DNA from 4 places in the Alkalibacillus flavidus genome. Region 1 is predicted to be linked to each of the others. Evidence: riboswitches for the same ligand, from Rfam matches in the RefSeq annotation. Region 1 holds a riboswitch; each other region holds the start of a gene.

What was found. A riboswitch is a leader RNA that binds a small molecule or an ion and turns the genes downstream of it on or off. The one in region 1 is predicted to bind S-adenosylmethionine.
Region 2: linked by a shared signal. The riboswitch ahead of metX (homoserine O-acetyltransferase MetX) and the one ahead of ABID56_RS08835 (methionine ABC transporter ATP-binding protein) in region 1 are both predicted to bind S-adenosylmethionine.
Region 3: linked by a shared signal. The riboswitch ahead of ABID56_RS00240 (5-methyltetrahydropteroyltriglutamate--homocysteine S-methyltransferase) and the one ahead of ABID56_RS08835 (methionine ABC transporter ATP-binding protein) in region 1 are both predicted to bind S-adenosylmethionine.
Region 4: linked by a shared signal. The riboswitch ahead of ABID56_RS10855 (hypothetical protein) and the one ahead of ABID56_RS08835 (methionine ABC transporter ATP-binding protein) in region 1 are both predicted to bind S-adenosylmethionine.

What each region holds. Positions count from the first base shown of each region.
Region 1 is NZ_JBEPMX010000008.1:81,365-85,360, reverse strand. It holds gene gcvH (glycine cleavage system protein GcvH) at 28-411, shown strand; gene ABID56_RS08850 (toprim domain-containing protein) at 489-848, shown strand; gene ABID56_RS08845 (thioredoxin family protein) at 850-1,182, shown strand; gene ABID56_RS08840 (TlpA family protein disulfide reductase) at 1,760-2,188, opposite strand; SAM riboswitch class I at 2,285-2,393, shown strand; SAM riboswitch class I at 2,483-2,588, shown strand; gene ABID56_RS08835 (methionine ABC transporter ATP-binding protein) at 2,692-3,720, shown strand; gene ABID56_RS08830 (methionine ABC transporter permease) at 3,710-3,996, shown strand, end outside.
Region 2 is NZ_JBEPMX010000017.1:32,994-36,989, reverse strand. It holds gene ABID56_RS12510 (homoserine dehydrogenase) at 1-77, opposite strand, end outside; gene ABID56_RS12505 (O-acetylhomoserine aminocarboxypropyltransferase/cysteine synthase family protein) at 90-1,409, opposite strand; gene metX (homoserine O-acetyltransferase MetX) at 1,422-2,459, opposite strand; SAM riboswitch class I at 2,550-2,662, opposite strand; gene trhO (oxygen-dependent tRNA uridine(34) hydroxylase TrhO) at 2,739-3,713, opposite strand; gene ABID56_RS12490 (C45 family autoproteolytic acyltransferase/hydrolase) at 3,898-3,996, shown strand, end outside.
Region 3 is NZ_JBEPMX010000001.1:43,794-47,789, reverse strand. It holds gene fadH (2,4-dienoyl-CoA reductase) at 1-423, opposite strand, end outside; gene ABID56_RS00250 (metallophosphoesterase) at 589-1,467, shown strand; gene ABID56_RS00245 (SCO family protein) at 1,588-2,181, shown strand; SAM riboswitch class I at 2,245-2,344, shown strand; partial or broken gene ABID56_RS00240 (5-methyltetrahydropteroyltriglutamate--homocysteine S-methyltransferase) at 2,422-3,526, shown strand; gene ABID56_RS00235 (PLDc N-terminal domain-containing protein) at 3,574-3,774, opposite strand; gene ABID56_RS00230 (hypothetical protein) at 3,903-3,996, opposite strand, start outside.
Region 4 is NZ_JBEPMX010000012.1:12,367-16,362, forward strand. It holds gene ABID56_RS10845 (hypothetical protein) at 1-40, shown strand, start outside; gene ABID56_RS10850 (hypothetical protein) at 83-1,054, opposite strand; gene ABID56_RS10855 (hypothetical protein) at 1,298-1,672, opposite strand; SAM riboswitch class I at 1,826-1,930, opposite strand; gene ABID56_RS10860 (diacylglycerol/lipid kinase family protein) at 1,973-2,863, opposite strand; gene ABID56_RS10865 (TetR/AcrR family transcriptional regulator) at 3,035-3,652, shown strand; gene ABID56_RS10870 (ABC transporter ATP-binding protein) at 3,670-3,996, shown strand, end outside.

The sequences.
Region 1 (3,996 bases):
ATGATTTGAATTATTGGAGGGGATCACATGAGTTTACCAAAAGAATATCTATACTCTGAAGAACACGAATGGGTCAAAGAAGAAGGTGATCGCGTTCGTATCGGGATTACTGACTTCGCCCAAGATGAATTAGGTGATATCGTATTTGTTGAGTTACCTGAAGAAGGGGACGAGCTAGCATTGGATCAACCGTTCGGTAGTGTTGAATCTGTTAAAACGGTATCTGAGTTGTATGCACCTGTTTCTGGTAAAGTCGTTGAGGTGAACGACGAATTAGAAGATAGCCCAGAGCTTGTCAACGAATCACCACATGATCAAGCGTGGATGGTTGTCGTTGAAGTATCAGACAAATCCGAGTTGGACAAACTAATGGATGTTGATGCTTACAAACAAATGGTTGATGACGAATAATTCCATAAAGAACAAGAAGGCTGATCTTTATTAAAGGTCAGTCTTTTGTAACTTCAAATAGATTTAGGTGACCAATAATGGATACATTATCACGCGTGTTAATTGTTGAGGGTAAACAAGACCGTCGCAAATTACAGGCGGTTTTAGAACATGATGAAGCCATTCTCTGTACGTTTGGAACCGTGAGTCCGTTTGCGATCGATGAAATGATTGAAAATTACGATCTATTGGATCGAGATGTTTATATTTTTACCGATACGGATGAACCAGGTAAAAAATTAAGAAAACAATTAAATCACGAATTATCCCATGCCCAAAATTTATACGTCGATGCAAAATACCGACAAGTTGAAGATACACCGGAACATGTGATAGCGTCAGTATTACAAGCAGCGAATTTTAAAGTAAAGGTTAAATTTCTGAAGGGGTCGGAATAGCATGCAAGAAATAGATGGTAAACAGGCACAATTCATGGTCGGAAAGAAACAACATCATATTGTTTTCGTGAACAGCCCGTTTTGTGGAACGTGTAAAGTGGCAAAACGCATGCTACATTATATCGAAGAAACGTTAGGCGATGAAAAATTTTATGAATTGAATGCGACACTAGCACCTGAGTTCATGCAACAATATAACATCACGAGTGTGCCATGTTTACTCGTTGTGAAGCAAGGTGAAGCGGTTGAGCGATTATATACCTTTCATTCCGTGCCGTATTTATTAAAAGAAATGGGTCCGTATTTAGTGATTGAGAAAACGGAGACATCATAAAAAAGGCTGGGACAGAAGGGCATTAAATTGTGCAAAAGACGAATGATTGGATATCATTTCAGCTAAGCACTAATGAAGCGGAATCAAAACACGTAGACGCCTGGTCGACTAATTCTGCGCCTGCGAGTACTCGGCGCAGAATTAGTCAAGGAAGCTTATGAAATCAGCTTTTGTGACCAACGTCGACATTAGACCGTCCGGGTCGTCACGGGAACAGCACGAAGGCGCACAGGACGTGGGTCACTTCGGCGTTCGGACAGGACGTCCGGTACTTAGCCGAAGTTCCTTTGTCCCCCGAGGGATGCACCTGCGTCTTCTCGTATCGCTTCGAAGCAGGCTTCCTCGGTGCAAGTTGCAAGGAAGCATATTCGATGAGGTTGCCTGGCTCGAGCCGTGCCCCGGTAAAGGAAACACGGCGATTGCGCCAGCAGAGCCGATGTTGAGTTTATGTCACGAAGAACCAAGCGAAGTGTTTTGATGAAGCGTCATTCAAACAGGAAACCCGAACAATTTATTTTATTAAAATTGTTCGGGTTTTACTTTGTTTAATTAGGCTTTGTGCCAACCTCGTTTCACATTATTGAGCTGGGAAATAGTCGCCGACGATTTTAATCACTTCAACGAAATCGTCTTGATCGCCAAAGTGCCCAACTATGTTACCTTCTAAATCAATCAAAATTGTTGTAGGAACACCGTCAGACTCGTATTGGTCATACACCTCACGACCGTTATCTTTCAAAACAGGTTGTGTTAAAAATTGCTCTTGGAACTTGTGTGCTTCTGATTCATCGCGTTCGCGTCCAGGCACGTTGATGGTAACCATTTCGATGTTGTCGTGGCGCATCGTTTTATAAAACTGTTCTTTTTTCGGTAAATCACGAGAACAATCAGGGCACCAAGATACCCAAAATGTTAAAATAATCACTTTCTTGCCAATATAATCATTTAAATTAAATGTTTCATGCGGATTGTCTAAATACGGAAGTTCAAACATGGGTGCTTTCATACTCTCAGTCCTTTATTAAAATTTTTTGTTTAAAAACAATTGACCTTCTTCTATACCTATGCTAACATACAATTCATTGAAAGTTGAATAATGAACTTCTTATCCAGAGAGGCGGAGGGAACGGCCCTATGAAGCCCGGCAACCGTTATGACAAGCTCATAATTGGTGCTAATTCCTGCAATGTGAAGGCATTGTAAGATAAGACGGAGTAAACCTCTTTCTTGTTCTTACAAGGAAGTTTTTTTATTCAGCAATACATTAATAGACTAACGTGATAATGAATTAAAACATAATCTCTTATCCAGAGAGGTGGAGGGACAGGCCCTGTGAAGCCCGGCAACCGTCATGATGTCATGATAGGTGCTAATTCCTTCAAAGCATGTGCTTTGAAAGATAAGAGAACGACTGGTTAATCATCTTGCAAACCTTTCTGTTCTCTTATATGGCAGAAAGGTTTTTTTATGTTTGAACGATTTGTTACTGACAACGAGGAGGGAACGCTTGTGATATCGATTAAACAATTATCGAAATCGTTTAAAACAAAAGATCAAACAGTCCAAGCTGTTGATAATGTGTCACTCAATATAGAGAAGGGTGATATATTTGGAGTCATTGGTTATAGCGGTGCTGGTAAAAGTACCTTTGTTCGTTTAATTAATCGATTGGAAGATCCGACTGACGGTGAAATCATTTTAAATGGCCAAGATATGACAGACTTAAGCAAGTCGCAATTACGTTTAGAACGCCAAAAGATCGGGATGATTTTTCAACATTTTAATTTACTTTGGTCACGTACCGTTTATGAAAATGTCGCATTCCCACTTGAAATAGCTGGGGTTCCAAAGGCAGAGCGCGAAAGCCAAGTACTTGAATTAATCGAGCTCGTCGGTTTAAAAGGGCGGGAACAATCGTATCCATCGCAACTAAGTGGTGGGCAAAAACAGCGTGTTGGCATCGCTCGTTCACTAGCGAACGACCCGAAAGTGTTATTATGCGACGAGGCGACATCAGCATTAGACCCTGAAACGACCGATGACATTTTAGACTTGCTCGTTTCGATTAATGAAAAATTAGATTTAACGATTATTTTGATTACGCACGAAATGCACGTCATACAGAAGATTTGTCATCGTGTTGCGGTCATGGAACAAGGGACTGTCGTCGAGCAAGGGGACGTATTGGATGTCTTTATGAATCCGCAATCGAAAACGACGAAACGATTCGTCCAACAATTAAACCCACAAGAAGGGTCGGTCGATGAGTTAAAAGAATTTATAACATCTGACGATCATTCCGAAGTGGTGAAATTACATTTTGTTGGACATAATGCGAAACGCGCGTTGATCAGTGATGTGTCGAAGCAATTTGATATCAACGTGAACATTTTACAAGGCTCGATTTCGCCGACCCAAGAAGGGGCTTACGGCACGCTTTATGTTGAATTCCAAGGAGAGCCCGAGACGATTGAAAGCGTGATGAATTACGTCATGTCGACAGGTGTAGAAGTTGAGGTGATTAAACATGTTGAGTAATTTATTCCCAAACGTCGAAATGGATAAAATGTGGGTTGCCACATATGAAACGCTTTATATGACGTTCATTTCAGTATTCGGCACATTTGTACTCGGTATATTACTCGGACTATTGCTATATTTAACGGCTAAAGGGAATTTGTGGCAAAACCAAACGCTTAATTCGATTGTCGCTTCTGTCGTTAACGTATCGCGTGCGATTCCGTTTATTATCTTAATTTTACTCTTATTCCCATTTACAGACTTTATACTCGGCACCATTCGTGGGCCGAATGC
Region 2 (3,996 bases), on a different contig from region 1:
TGTTCTTTTTCTATATGATCATAAACTCCTTGACCCACTGTCCCAAAACCTAATAATGCAACACGAATCGGCTCCATAACAAGCCTCCTTTATGAATGAACCTCACTTACCTGTGATGTTTTGCCAGTCGTTGTTTCAATCGCTTGCTCTAAGTCAGCAATTAAATCATCGACATGTTCGATGCCAACAGATAAGCGAATTAAATCTTCAGTTACGCCAGATGCTTTGCGTTCTTCTTCATTTAACTGTTGATGCGTAGTACTTGCTGGATGAATAATTAAACTTTTCGCATCACCGACATTAGCTAAATGCGACCATAATTGAGCGTTATCAATTACAGAAGCACCTGCTTCTTTTCCACCTTTGATACCAAACACCACAATTGATCCAGCACCTTTAGGTAAATATTTAGCCGCTAATGACTGTGATGGATGGTCATCTTTTTCTGGATATAGCACCCAATCAATCGCTGGATGTTGATCTAAATATTCGACAATGCGATGGGCATTCGCAACATGTTCTTTCATACGCACATGTAATGTTTCAAGCCCTAGCGCTAATTGGAAGGCATTATATGGGCTTAATGTCGCCCCAGTATCACGAAGCACTTGAACACGCGCCTTCGTAATAAATGCGGCCTCAGGTAGTGCTTCAGCATATACAATGCCGTGGTAACTCGGATCAGGTTCCGTAAAGCCCGGAAACTTTGACGAATTCCAATCAAATTTACCAGCATCAACTAACACACCACCTAGTGTCGTGCCATTGCCACCTAACCATTTCGTTGCTGAGTGTACGACGAGGTCTGCTCCATAATCGATTGGACGAAGTAAATAAGGTGTCGGGAATGTATTATCAACGATTAATGGTACACCTGCTTCATGCGCAATCTCTGCTACTTTTTCTATATCTAATACGTGTAAACCAGGGTTTCCAATCGTCTCAGCAAACACCGCTTTCGTATTCGGTGTAATTGCTTGGCGGAAATTTTCCGGTTCAGTTGGATCGACAAAGTGTGTCGTAATGCCATGCTTCGGCAATGTCGTTGAAAATAAATTATATGTGCCTCCGTATAACGTAGAAGCTGCTACAATCTCATCTCCTGCTTCAGCTAAATTAAAAATCGCACCTGAAATCGACGCCATACCACTGGAAAAAGCTAAAGCACCAATGCCTCCTTCTAACTGAGCCACTCGATCTTCAAACACTCCGACTGTTGGGTTGCCAATACGTGAATAGATAAAGCCCTCTTCTTGTAAAGAAAATAAATTTGCTGCGTGTTCTGTATGATTGAACTGATAAGAGTTCGTTTGATAGATCGGTAATGCGCGTGCTCCCGTTGCTGGATCTGCTTCTAAACCACCGTGAATTCCAATTGTTTCGACTCGATACTGTTCTTGATTACTCATATTAATCGCTCCTTATTTATCTATTTGTTGAAGGACCTTTTCAACTTCTGGTCCCCAATGATCAAATTCAACTAAAAATCCATCATGACCAAATGCTGTATCAACATGTATATAACGGGCTTCCTTATCAAATGCTTGAAGATCTTGGATAAATTTTTGGATATCTTCTGGCGGATATAACAAGTCATGTTCAAAACCAAATGCATATACAGGGACTTGCCAATCAAAAAATATTTGTTCTAAATCACCCTGTCCTCGACTAAGATCATGACTGTTCATCGCCTCTAACAAAACTAAGTAACTATTCGCATCAAAACGTTCGGCAATTTTTTCTGCCTGATAGTTTAAATAATGCACGACTTGATATTGATCACCATCGTGCTCTCGGTTAAACCGCGATTGGAATAACGGCGCAGAACGATAGGTAATCATGCCAATCGAACGTGCTAAACCAAGTCCGTCTTTCGGGATTTTTCCTTGCTGCCAATTAGGATCTTGGCGGATCGCTTGAGCCGAAATATGATTAAACGCGATTGCGTAATCACTGAACTGAGGAGTAATTGCTAGTGGAATAATCGATTTAATAAACCACGGATACATCACCGCCCACTCCAGCACTTGCATGCCCCCTAATGAACTTCCCATAACAGAATGGAGTTGATGAACACCTAACTTTTTTAAAGCTAAAAATTGAATCTCGACTAAGTCACGGACTGTTAAAGTCGGAAAATCAGCACCATATATCTGGCCCGTTTCTGGACTTAGCGATAAGGGCCCTGTAGAGCCATGACATCCACCTAATGTATTAAAAGTGATCACCTCATATTGATCGAGATCAACATAACCTCCTTCATGGATTAACCCTCGCCACCATCCAGGGGAATCTTCTGTACCTACTGTGATATGATTGCCTGTTAAAGCATGGCAAACGAGGATGATGGGTTTACCTTTTGTTCCAGCGCGTTCATAAACAAGTTCAATTTCTTCAAGAAACGTCCCTGACTCTAACGTCACGTTCGGAATAGCTACACGATCAGTGACTCGGTTCATATTGCTGTCATCCTTTCGCTTTCAAAACCATAAAAAAACCTCCCTATCTTTTAAAGATAGAGAGGTGTAAATAGACGAATCCATTTGTCTCTCTTATCTCCCAAAGCAAATCATTCGCTTTGCTGGAATTAGCACCTTTCAAACCGTTGTTTGAAGGTTGCCGGGCGTCGTCGGGCCAGTCCCTCAGCCACTCTTGATAAGAGTTTAATTTGTTATACAATTTTGTTAATTTGATTATATGCACCTTACCATGCCGTTATACGAACGTCAACAAAAAGATTAAACTTCTTGTTTTTTCGATGCTTCAATCTTCGCTAATTTAGCTTGGACTTCTTCCTCTGTTAAACCGTGCTCCTCGATATAACGGTTGCGAGGGTGCGTACGGCATTCAGGTGAGCAACTTCTTAAATAAAAATGCTCGTTCTCTTCAGAGGAAAGAATTTGTTCGTTACAGTCAGGATTTGCACAATTAATATAACGTTCACATGGTTCACCTGTGAAATAATCGCGGCCGACAACATTATGTTCAACCTGATTGATCGGCACTGTAATGCGCTCATCAAACACATAGCATTGACCGTCCCACAAATCGCCTTTCACTTCAGGGTCTTTGCCGTAAGTGACGATACCACCATGTAATTGTCCGACATCATCAATGCCTTCTTCTTTCAACCAACCAGTGAATCGTTCACAACGGATTCCACCTGTGCAATACGTTAAGACACGTTTACCTTCAAGCATGTCTTTATTTTCTTTAATCCATTCAGGTAATTCACGGAATGTACGAATATCCGGACGAATTGCGCCACGGAAATGACCGACATCATATTCATAATCATTTCGCGCATCGAGAATAATCGCATCATCACGCTGCATTTCTTCGTAAAATTCTTTCGGATCGAGGAATTCAGCTGTGTCTTCGATCGGCGACACATCCTCTTCTTCATCCAAACTTAAATTAACGATTTCGTCGCGATGACGGACGTGCATTTTCTTAAATGCATGATCGTCCGCTTCATCAATTTTGAATTCCATGTCCGCAAAACGTGGATCTTCACGCAAAGCTTCCATATACTTATTCGTTTGTTCAACTGTACCTGAAACGGTTCCGTTCAACCCTTCCTCAGCAACTAAAATCCGACCTTTTAATCCGAGGTCGAAACAGAATTGTAAATGCTCATCACGGAACGTTTCCGGATCGTCAATTGGAACGTACTTGTAATAAAGCAATACTCTGTAATCCTTGTTAGACATAATGACCACCTTGCTTATATATTTTTTATTTATTAATTAGCTAAATTCATCAACACTGTATTATATAATATCATAGCCATTTCAGCAACGAAATCAATTTGCGTAAGTGTTCAAAAGCGTTCACATTTAAAAGTTTTCTAGTCCGTGATAGAGTTATGTTTGACAGTGAAAATGAGGTGATACGATGAAGCCAATCGAAAGTCATATTGTTCAATACCGTGGCAGTCATGGCGATTTCGGTTTTGAACAAGGGCAAGCTTTAAAAGAGTCGAAAATCATACAT
Region 3 (3,996 bases), on a different contig from region 1:
CGCGACCATATTAATTATCGTCCCTTTAATATCGTGTTCGATCCAATACGTGCCGACCGTATGACTACAATAATACGTGCCATTCAACACGATATCAATTACCGCATTCCAGCCGTTAGGCGACAATTTTTCAGCAGGCGCGATAAAATTACCTGCTGCATTATTGACGAGGTGATCGATCCGACCGAACCGCTCATGCACGTCTTGCACCATTTTTTCAACCTGTTCAATCTTCCTGACATCCATCGAAACGGTCATGACCTCTCCTGTCGCGTCTTGCTGGATGTCGTCTTGAGCAGCTTGCAACTTCTCCTCATTCCGTCCCGTGATGGCGACATGCGCCCCTTCTTTCGCGAATTTTTTCGCCATATACATCCCCATACCGCTCGAACCGCCTGTTACAATCACAACTTCATCTTTCATGTTAGACCACCTTTTTGTTCGACTTTTTAAAATGAATGAATATTCATTCGATTCATTCCTTATTGTAACGGATTGATGACGTTTTTTCAAAATCTTATGACATCCTCCTAATCCTATGCGCATCGTGCTATAATAACCTTACGTTATATAAAAGGATGACTAACTATGGGGAACAAGATGACACGCAGGTCGTTTTTAAAAAAATCAACGATCGGGACATTAAGCGCAATTGGTGCCGCTTACGGTGGTTATTATTACGCTCATGATATCGAACCACACTGGCTAACCGTAAAAGCTGACACAATTGAATCAAACCGCTTACCATCAGCTTTTCATAATGTCAAAATCGTCCAATTAAGTGATACACATCTAGGCTTTCAAGTCACGCTAGATGATATGGATAACATTGTGCGCGAAGTGAAACGGCAAAACCCTGATCTCATCGTCTTTACTGGCGACTTATTCGATAACCCATCCGACGTTTCTGATTCTCGTTATGAAAAACTCATCCCGATTTTATCGCAATTAAAAGCACCGCTCGGGCAATATTGGATATACGGCAATCATGACCACGGCGGATACGGGACAAATCCGATTCGCGACGTAATGAATGCAAGTGGCTTTACGTTACTACAAAACGACACTGTGACCCTTGAACGTGAAGGTGAGACGATCACTTTGTCAGGAGTCGATGATGTCTTATTAGGTGACCCTAAACTCGACGGGCTTATTTCAACCAATCAAGAAAACGGTTATCATATCTTACTCTGTCACGAACCCGATTTCGCAGATAATGTGGTTGATTACCCATTTGATTTACAATTATCAGGACATAGCCATGGCGGACAAGTTCAAATTCCGTTTTACGGGTATATCATCACACCATTACTCGGTCAGAAATACGTCGAAGGCAAAACGACGATCGGACAACGACCGCTTCAACTCATAACATCACGCGGACTAGGAACGACGCGCCTTCCGTTTCGCTTTTTGTGCCGGCCGGAAATTAATACAATCACGCTTAAAACAGCGCAAACGGAATAGTCAAGAAATTGTAAAATCATTCACGGTCTTGTCACACTAAATATTTCTTTCCCGTGTTAAAATATGGACAACAAAACATCTTACGGTGTAAATCCTATATAAATTGGAGTTGATGAGATCATGAAACGTTTGAATCATGTCGTGATTTATAGCGTCCTTGCATTCATAACGATTCTCACAGCCTGTAATGGCAGTTCTGCAAGCGAATTGGAGACGGAACTTGATGTCGATGTAGAATCATTTGAATATACAAATCAAAATAACGAAACGGTGAGCTTGTCTGATTTAGAAGGCACTTATTGGGTGGCTAACTTTATTTTCACCAATTGTAATACCGTCTGCCCACCAATGACCGCGAATATGGCTAGTTTACAGGAAGAAGCCAATAATGCTGACTTAGACGTAAGATTTATCTCGTTCTCCGTTGACCCTGAAGTTGACGACCCAGACAAACTAAAAACTTTTAGCGAAAAATACGATGCTGATTATAGTAACTGGGACTTTCTAACGGGCTATTCGCAAGATCATATAGAAAGTTTTGCTGCGGATTCATTTAACACATTAGTCTCTAAAGTCGATGGACAACCACAAGTGAATCACGGCACGTCTTTTGCCTTAGTTAATCCAGACGGTACAGTCATTAAAAACTACTCCGGCACGAGCAAAGAAGCGATGGATGACATATTGAACGATTTAAAAACAGTCACACAATAATGTCATCTATCATTGACATTGCTAAATAGACAACGTATGACAACATTTAATCAATTGAATACATTCTTATCGAGAGAAGTGGAGGGACTGGCCCTTTGAAGCTTCAGCAACAGGTTTTCATAACACTGTGCTAATTCCAGTAGCAACGGCTAGAAGATAAGAAGAGAAATCTATGAACACAAAGCCTCTTCTTATTTTAAGAAGAGGCTTTTTTAAATTTCACAAAGTAAGGGATTTATCATGACAAACGAAACGATTCCATTCCGCGCTGACCATGTCGGCAGCCTATTAAGATCAGAGCGACTCCATCAAGCAAGAGCAGACTTAAAAGCAGGTCAGATCAGTGCTGATGGTTTGCGGCAAGTTGAAAATGAAGAAATTAATCGCATCGTCGACAAACAAATTGAAATCGGGTTACAAGCCGTGACAGACGGTGAATTCCGTCGTACATGGTTTCATTTAGACTTTATGGAACTTTTTAATGGTATGGAAGGCTACGTTCCTGATCAAGGCTACCAATTTGCCAATAATACGAAACCGAACGCTATAACGTCCGTAACACAGGACCTATTTCATTTAACCCTAATCACCCTTTATTAAAGACTTTAACGATTTAAACGAGATCGTCGATGGGCGTGCTGTAGCCAAGTTAGCGATTCCGATTCCGAATCAGTTTTTTAACGCAGGTATTCAAAATGAAGACATTTACCCTGATATTGAGACGTATGCTGACGACATTATTCAAGCTTACCAAGATGCGATTCAAGCATTTTATGATGCTGGCGTCAGGTATTTACAATTTGATGACGTCTATATCGCCGGCTTATCAGCGCCTGACATTCCATTTAATGATGGGGCACATTCGCGTGAGTATTTAATAGATTTAGCGTTACGTGTCGTGAACGGCAGTTTAAAATATAAGCCTGATGACCTTTACGTTACCACCCATTTATGCCGCGGCAATTACCGGTCAACTTGGGCTTTTTCAGGCGGTTATGATTTAATCGCGCCGACGTTATTAGCTCACGAAAACGTCGACGGGTTCTTTTTAGAATATGATGATGAACGGTCCGGTGGTTTTGAACCGCTGAAACATATTCCAAAAGACGGGCCTCGTGTTGTTTTAGGCTTATTAACCTCTAAAGACGGCGCTCTTGAAGATCGTGACACCGTGATTAGGCGTGTCGAAGAAGCGTCACAGTATGTGCCACACGACCAGCTACGCCTCAGCCCGCAATGTGGCTTTGCATCAACCCATCACGGCAACGAATTAACCGAAGACGAACAATGGGAAAAGTTGCGTTATATCGTTGGTTTAGCCAGTGACATTTGGGCGAATGAATGACACCAAAAAAGCGACCACGGCTCATCCTCCCGTGGTCGCTTCATCCATCAATCATTCCGAATGACTAAATACACAATGAATCCTAATACAGGCATAAACAATGTCCCAAATAACACAATCATCGCGTATTCATTGCTCTTACCTTTTCGTTTCGCATCTCGATACGACCAGATACTGGTCACTACATTCAAAACGAATAATCCTAAGCCAAACAATAAAAACAACAGTAAAAACACATCACTAAACATCGTCTCTCCCCTCTCCTCACACTATTATAAATAAATGTCATTAAAGATAAAAGATGTCTAGTGAAATAAATTGACACCGTATATTTTGACCGTATCAATTCTATGATAAACTTTAATCACTATGTCATTCATATATTACGCTTAGCTTGATGTGTTTGCCCGACTCTAGTCAAGACGTACATACTAGCACAATAGGTAAATAATCCACATCCCGCTATAAAG
Region 4 (3,996 bases), on a different contig from region 1:
AGTGTCTGTTATGTTATGGGTGGTATGGTCACAAAAATAAAACATCTCCACGCCTTTTAAAAGGTGTGGAGATGATTAAGGTTTACATACCCATATCTTGCATCATGGCGTCATTCATCATTTGGTTCAATTCTTCAAATGTAATGATCTCTTCGTTTTCAGGGTCAATCGAAAACTCTACATCACCATTCATGTTGCTGTAGGTGGATTCCATTGACATATAAAATTGCATTGAATCGTCCGACTCAGGGTCTTCGAATAATAGATCAGCTTCAAATTGGTCTTCTTGAATTTGATCGTCTTCAATGACCATCGACATATCAAACTGTTCCACGGTTAAGACTTCTGACATTTCTTCCATCATCGTGTCAAAGTCTTGGTCCATCGTTGCCATGTCTTCTTCATTGAACATTTCATCGAACTCTTCCATAAAGGCTTCCATTAGGTAGCGGAAGTCCTCTTGAGTGAATGATACAGTATAGCGGCCGTCTTCTTGTGTGAATTCAGAACCGTCTTTTTGTTCTAGAAAATCATTCATAATCGTTTGGGCACGCTGTTGTAATTCTTCTTCATCGATTTCCGGCATATCTTGACCTTCGACGTTTTGCATCTCTTGTAAGTCCATTTTGATTAATTTACCTTTAGCTTCTTCAGGGACTGGGAACATCATGCCCAGGCTCTCTGTTAAACTGTCGGTTTTCATATACATCGTTTGGTTTTCAAGATCTTGCAAGAATGGAAGTTTAAAGTCTAACGTAAACGGTGGCATTGAACCGCTGACGTCTAATACAGCTTCTTGTAATTGTTGATTCGAATCATATGTTTGATCCACTTGTAATTCTAAATCGTTAATCACGCTCGTTAATTGATTAAACATCGGGTCGTTCATGTCACCGTTTAATTCAAAATCTAAACTAGATGACGACTGGTAGCTTTCGGCGTTCATAAGGCCATCGAATGCGTCGACCACCACTTCCTTATCGCTGCGACTTTCTCCACATGCTGCTAATAAGACAACGAGTGCAATAACAGCAGTGACTAGAAGTCTTTTCATACTTGTATTCCCCTCTCCTAAATAATTACAACCTAATCATAACATATTTTGACTGCACAAAGTGTTGAAAGTCGTAAATTTATTGCATGATTTTTTATCCAGCTTAAGTTATTAAATAATTCCGCTTAGTTATTTCAAAAGGTCGCTCATTTATGAAATAAATATAAGGAGTTATCTCAAAACTGAAGAGGTGCTATAAATATACCCGCGCTAAAATAGTTAGCGCGGGTGAGGTGCATGCCTTTATTTCTCCCATTCTGCTTTATGAGCATCAGGGTCACGTTCGTTGTGGGGAAGGCCGGCTACGATCGCTTCATAGCGTAAATAATGTTCGAAAGCGTCTGGTCCGAGTTCTTTTAACTTCAAAACAGCATCTTCGGTAATGGTAAAGGTTAGTTGTTCTTTCGCGTTTTTGGATAATGTGAATAAATAATAGGGTTTTGTTTCGTGTTCACCTATTTCATCTAGTACATCGTCACGTTCAGCTTCAACACGACGATGCGTGATAGCCCAATTGTAATATTCTTCATTCAGTCGCTCTTGAAGGACTCGTGCCGCAACGGACACCACTTGGCTCGCATCAGCATGCTTCATATACATCGATTTCGCAAAACTCATTTAAACATCGCTCCTTTTTATCGTGAATGACGACAAATTATCAAGCGATTGATTGGGATGAGCGTCACGTTCGAACCTCCTTTCATCGAATTAGACATAAAAAAAGCCTGTCACTCGGTGATCGAATGACAGGCTTCACTTACCGCTCAATATCACTCATCACCCAGGTGATAGTCACCTGCTGGTAGGGGCACCTTAACGTTTGTCAGGTTGCCGTGGGGTCTTAGAGCCAGTTCTCTTACCCACTCTTGATAATATGTCCACCATTAGTTTAACAAATATTGAATCGAATGTCTAATATTAGTCTTTTTGCACAATAAAGCGTAGCTTTGTCTCGCCAACAGATATGCGAGCAGGCGTCGTGATGTACGTTTCCCCATCGGTATCGACTTCTAATGATTGATCAGATTGGACATTAATCGCCCTCGTTTGGAAATGGCGAATTTGCTCGATTTGTTTTGAACGGCTAAACACATTTTTCAAGGATAGCCATTCTTTAATCGTATTCATATTTGATTCTTCCACGACGATGACATCTAACAAGCTGTCGTTGACTGAGATATCATCTATTGGAAAATGGTGAGTCCCGATAAAATACCCGTTCATCACGAGCAACATCGCTGCATCGATTTCATAGTCTCCATCTTCAGATGTCACATAAAACCGTTTCGTGTCACCTTCTTGGAAAGACTGAATTGCACTTATAAAATAACTTAACGTGCCAAACGATTCTTTTAGCTCTTCATCAATGCCTTCAGACGCATCTGTGATGAGTCCCATACCAGCGAAATTCGTATAGTAGTGGTCATTAATCTTGACAATATCAAAGTCTTGAATTGTATGGTTGTCTAATAGAGCACCGAATTTTTTAAGGTTTTGAGGCAAGCCAAGCGTTCTCGAAAAATCATTACACGTCCCGCCAGGTAATAATAATATCGGTGGCACATTGTCTGTTTCCGCTAACTCATTCACCGCTGTATGTAAAGTCCCGTCGCCCCCGTACAAAATGAGCAGATCATAATGGTGGACTTGGCGGCACTGTTCTTTCAGTTCATCTTCAGCCAACGTTTGGATGAGGCTAATCTCTTTAACGTGCGCCGATAATGCCGGCATGATTTGTCTTAGCATCGCTTCACGTTCTGCTCCATCTTTATTGCCATTGAATAAAAATAATGCGTGACGATATGTCATGTCATTACCTCCCTGTTACCACCATAATTTCCCTTTCTGAAAAAATTGAAACAATATCCTATAACGTTATGGAAATTTATAAGTATGTTAACTAAAAGACAAGTTGACCGAAGTGGTCAGTTGAATTATAATGTGACCAAAGTGGTCGAAACATAAGTGAGGTGATGGTTGTTGAAAGTTTTAGATCAGTTAGATGGCAACAAACGAATGGCTATTATTAATGCAGCGCTTCAAGAATTCACCGAGAAAGGGTTCGACAAAGCGTCCACCAATCATATCGTTAAAACAGCAGGCATAGGAAAAGGAACATTGTTTTATTATTTTCATAATAAACAAGATTTGTTTGATTCGCTCATCGAGTACTGTATCGGTGTCATACAAGATGATTTTTTAGCCCATATTGATTTTACGGAACCCGATTTTATCGAACGGATGCGGCAAGTAGCGCTTCTAAAGTTAGAAGTCCAACATGAACAGCCTTATATGTTTTATTTTTTTGCACAAATGTTAATTCATGAAGAACCTTTGCCAGAAGGCGCGAAGGCTCAAATCGACACGATGCAGGAACGAAATTATGCAGCGTTGTATAACAATGTTGACTTGACGATGTTTCGTGATGATTTAGATCACGACAAAGCAATGGAGCTTATTCGTTGGTCGATTGAAGGGTATCAACAACAATTGTTAGAGCGAATTAAAGGTGAGTCGATTGCATCGCTCGATTTTGCTACCTTAACGACAGAGTTTGAAACGTATTTAAATACACTTAAAACGGCTTTTTATCAGTAAAAGGGGGGGAGACTGTGATGACAGTACTTCAGACGAGTCATTTAACGAAACGCTTTGGGAATGTCGACGTTTTAACAGGTGTCGATTTAGATGTGGGAGAAGGCGAGATTGTCGGGTTTATTGGGCCGAATGGAGCGGGTAAATCCACAACGATTCGAATTTTATTAGGTATTTTAAAAGCATCTGGTGGTGAGGCGAAGATTTTCGGTCAAGACGTGTGGCGTGACGCTGTCGATATTCATAAACGAATTGCTTACGTACCAGGTGATGTGAACTTGTGGCCGAATTTAACCGGCGGGCAAGTGATTGATTATTTAATACGGTTGAGAGGTCAAACAGTCGAT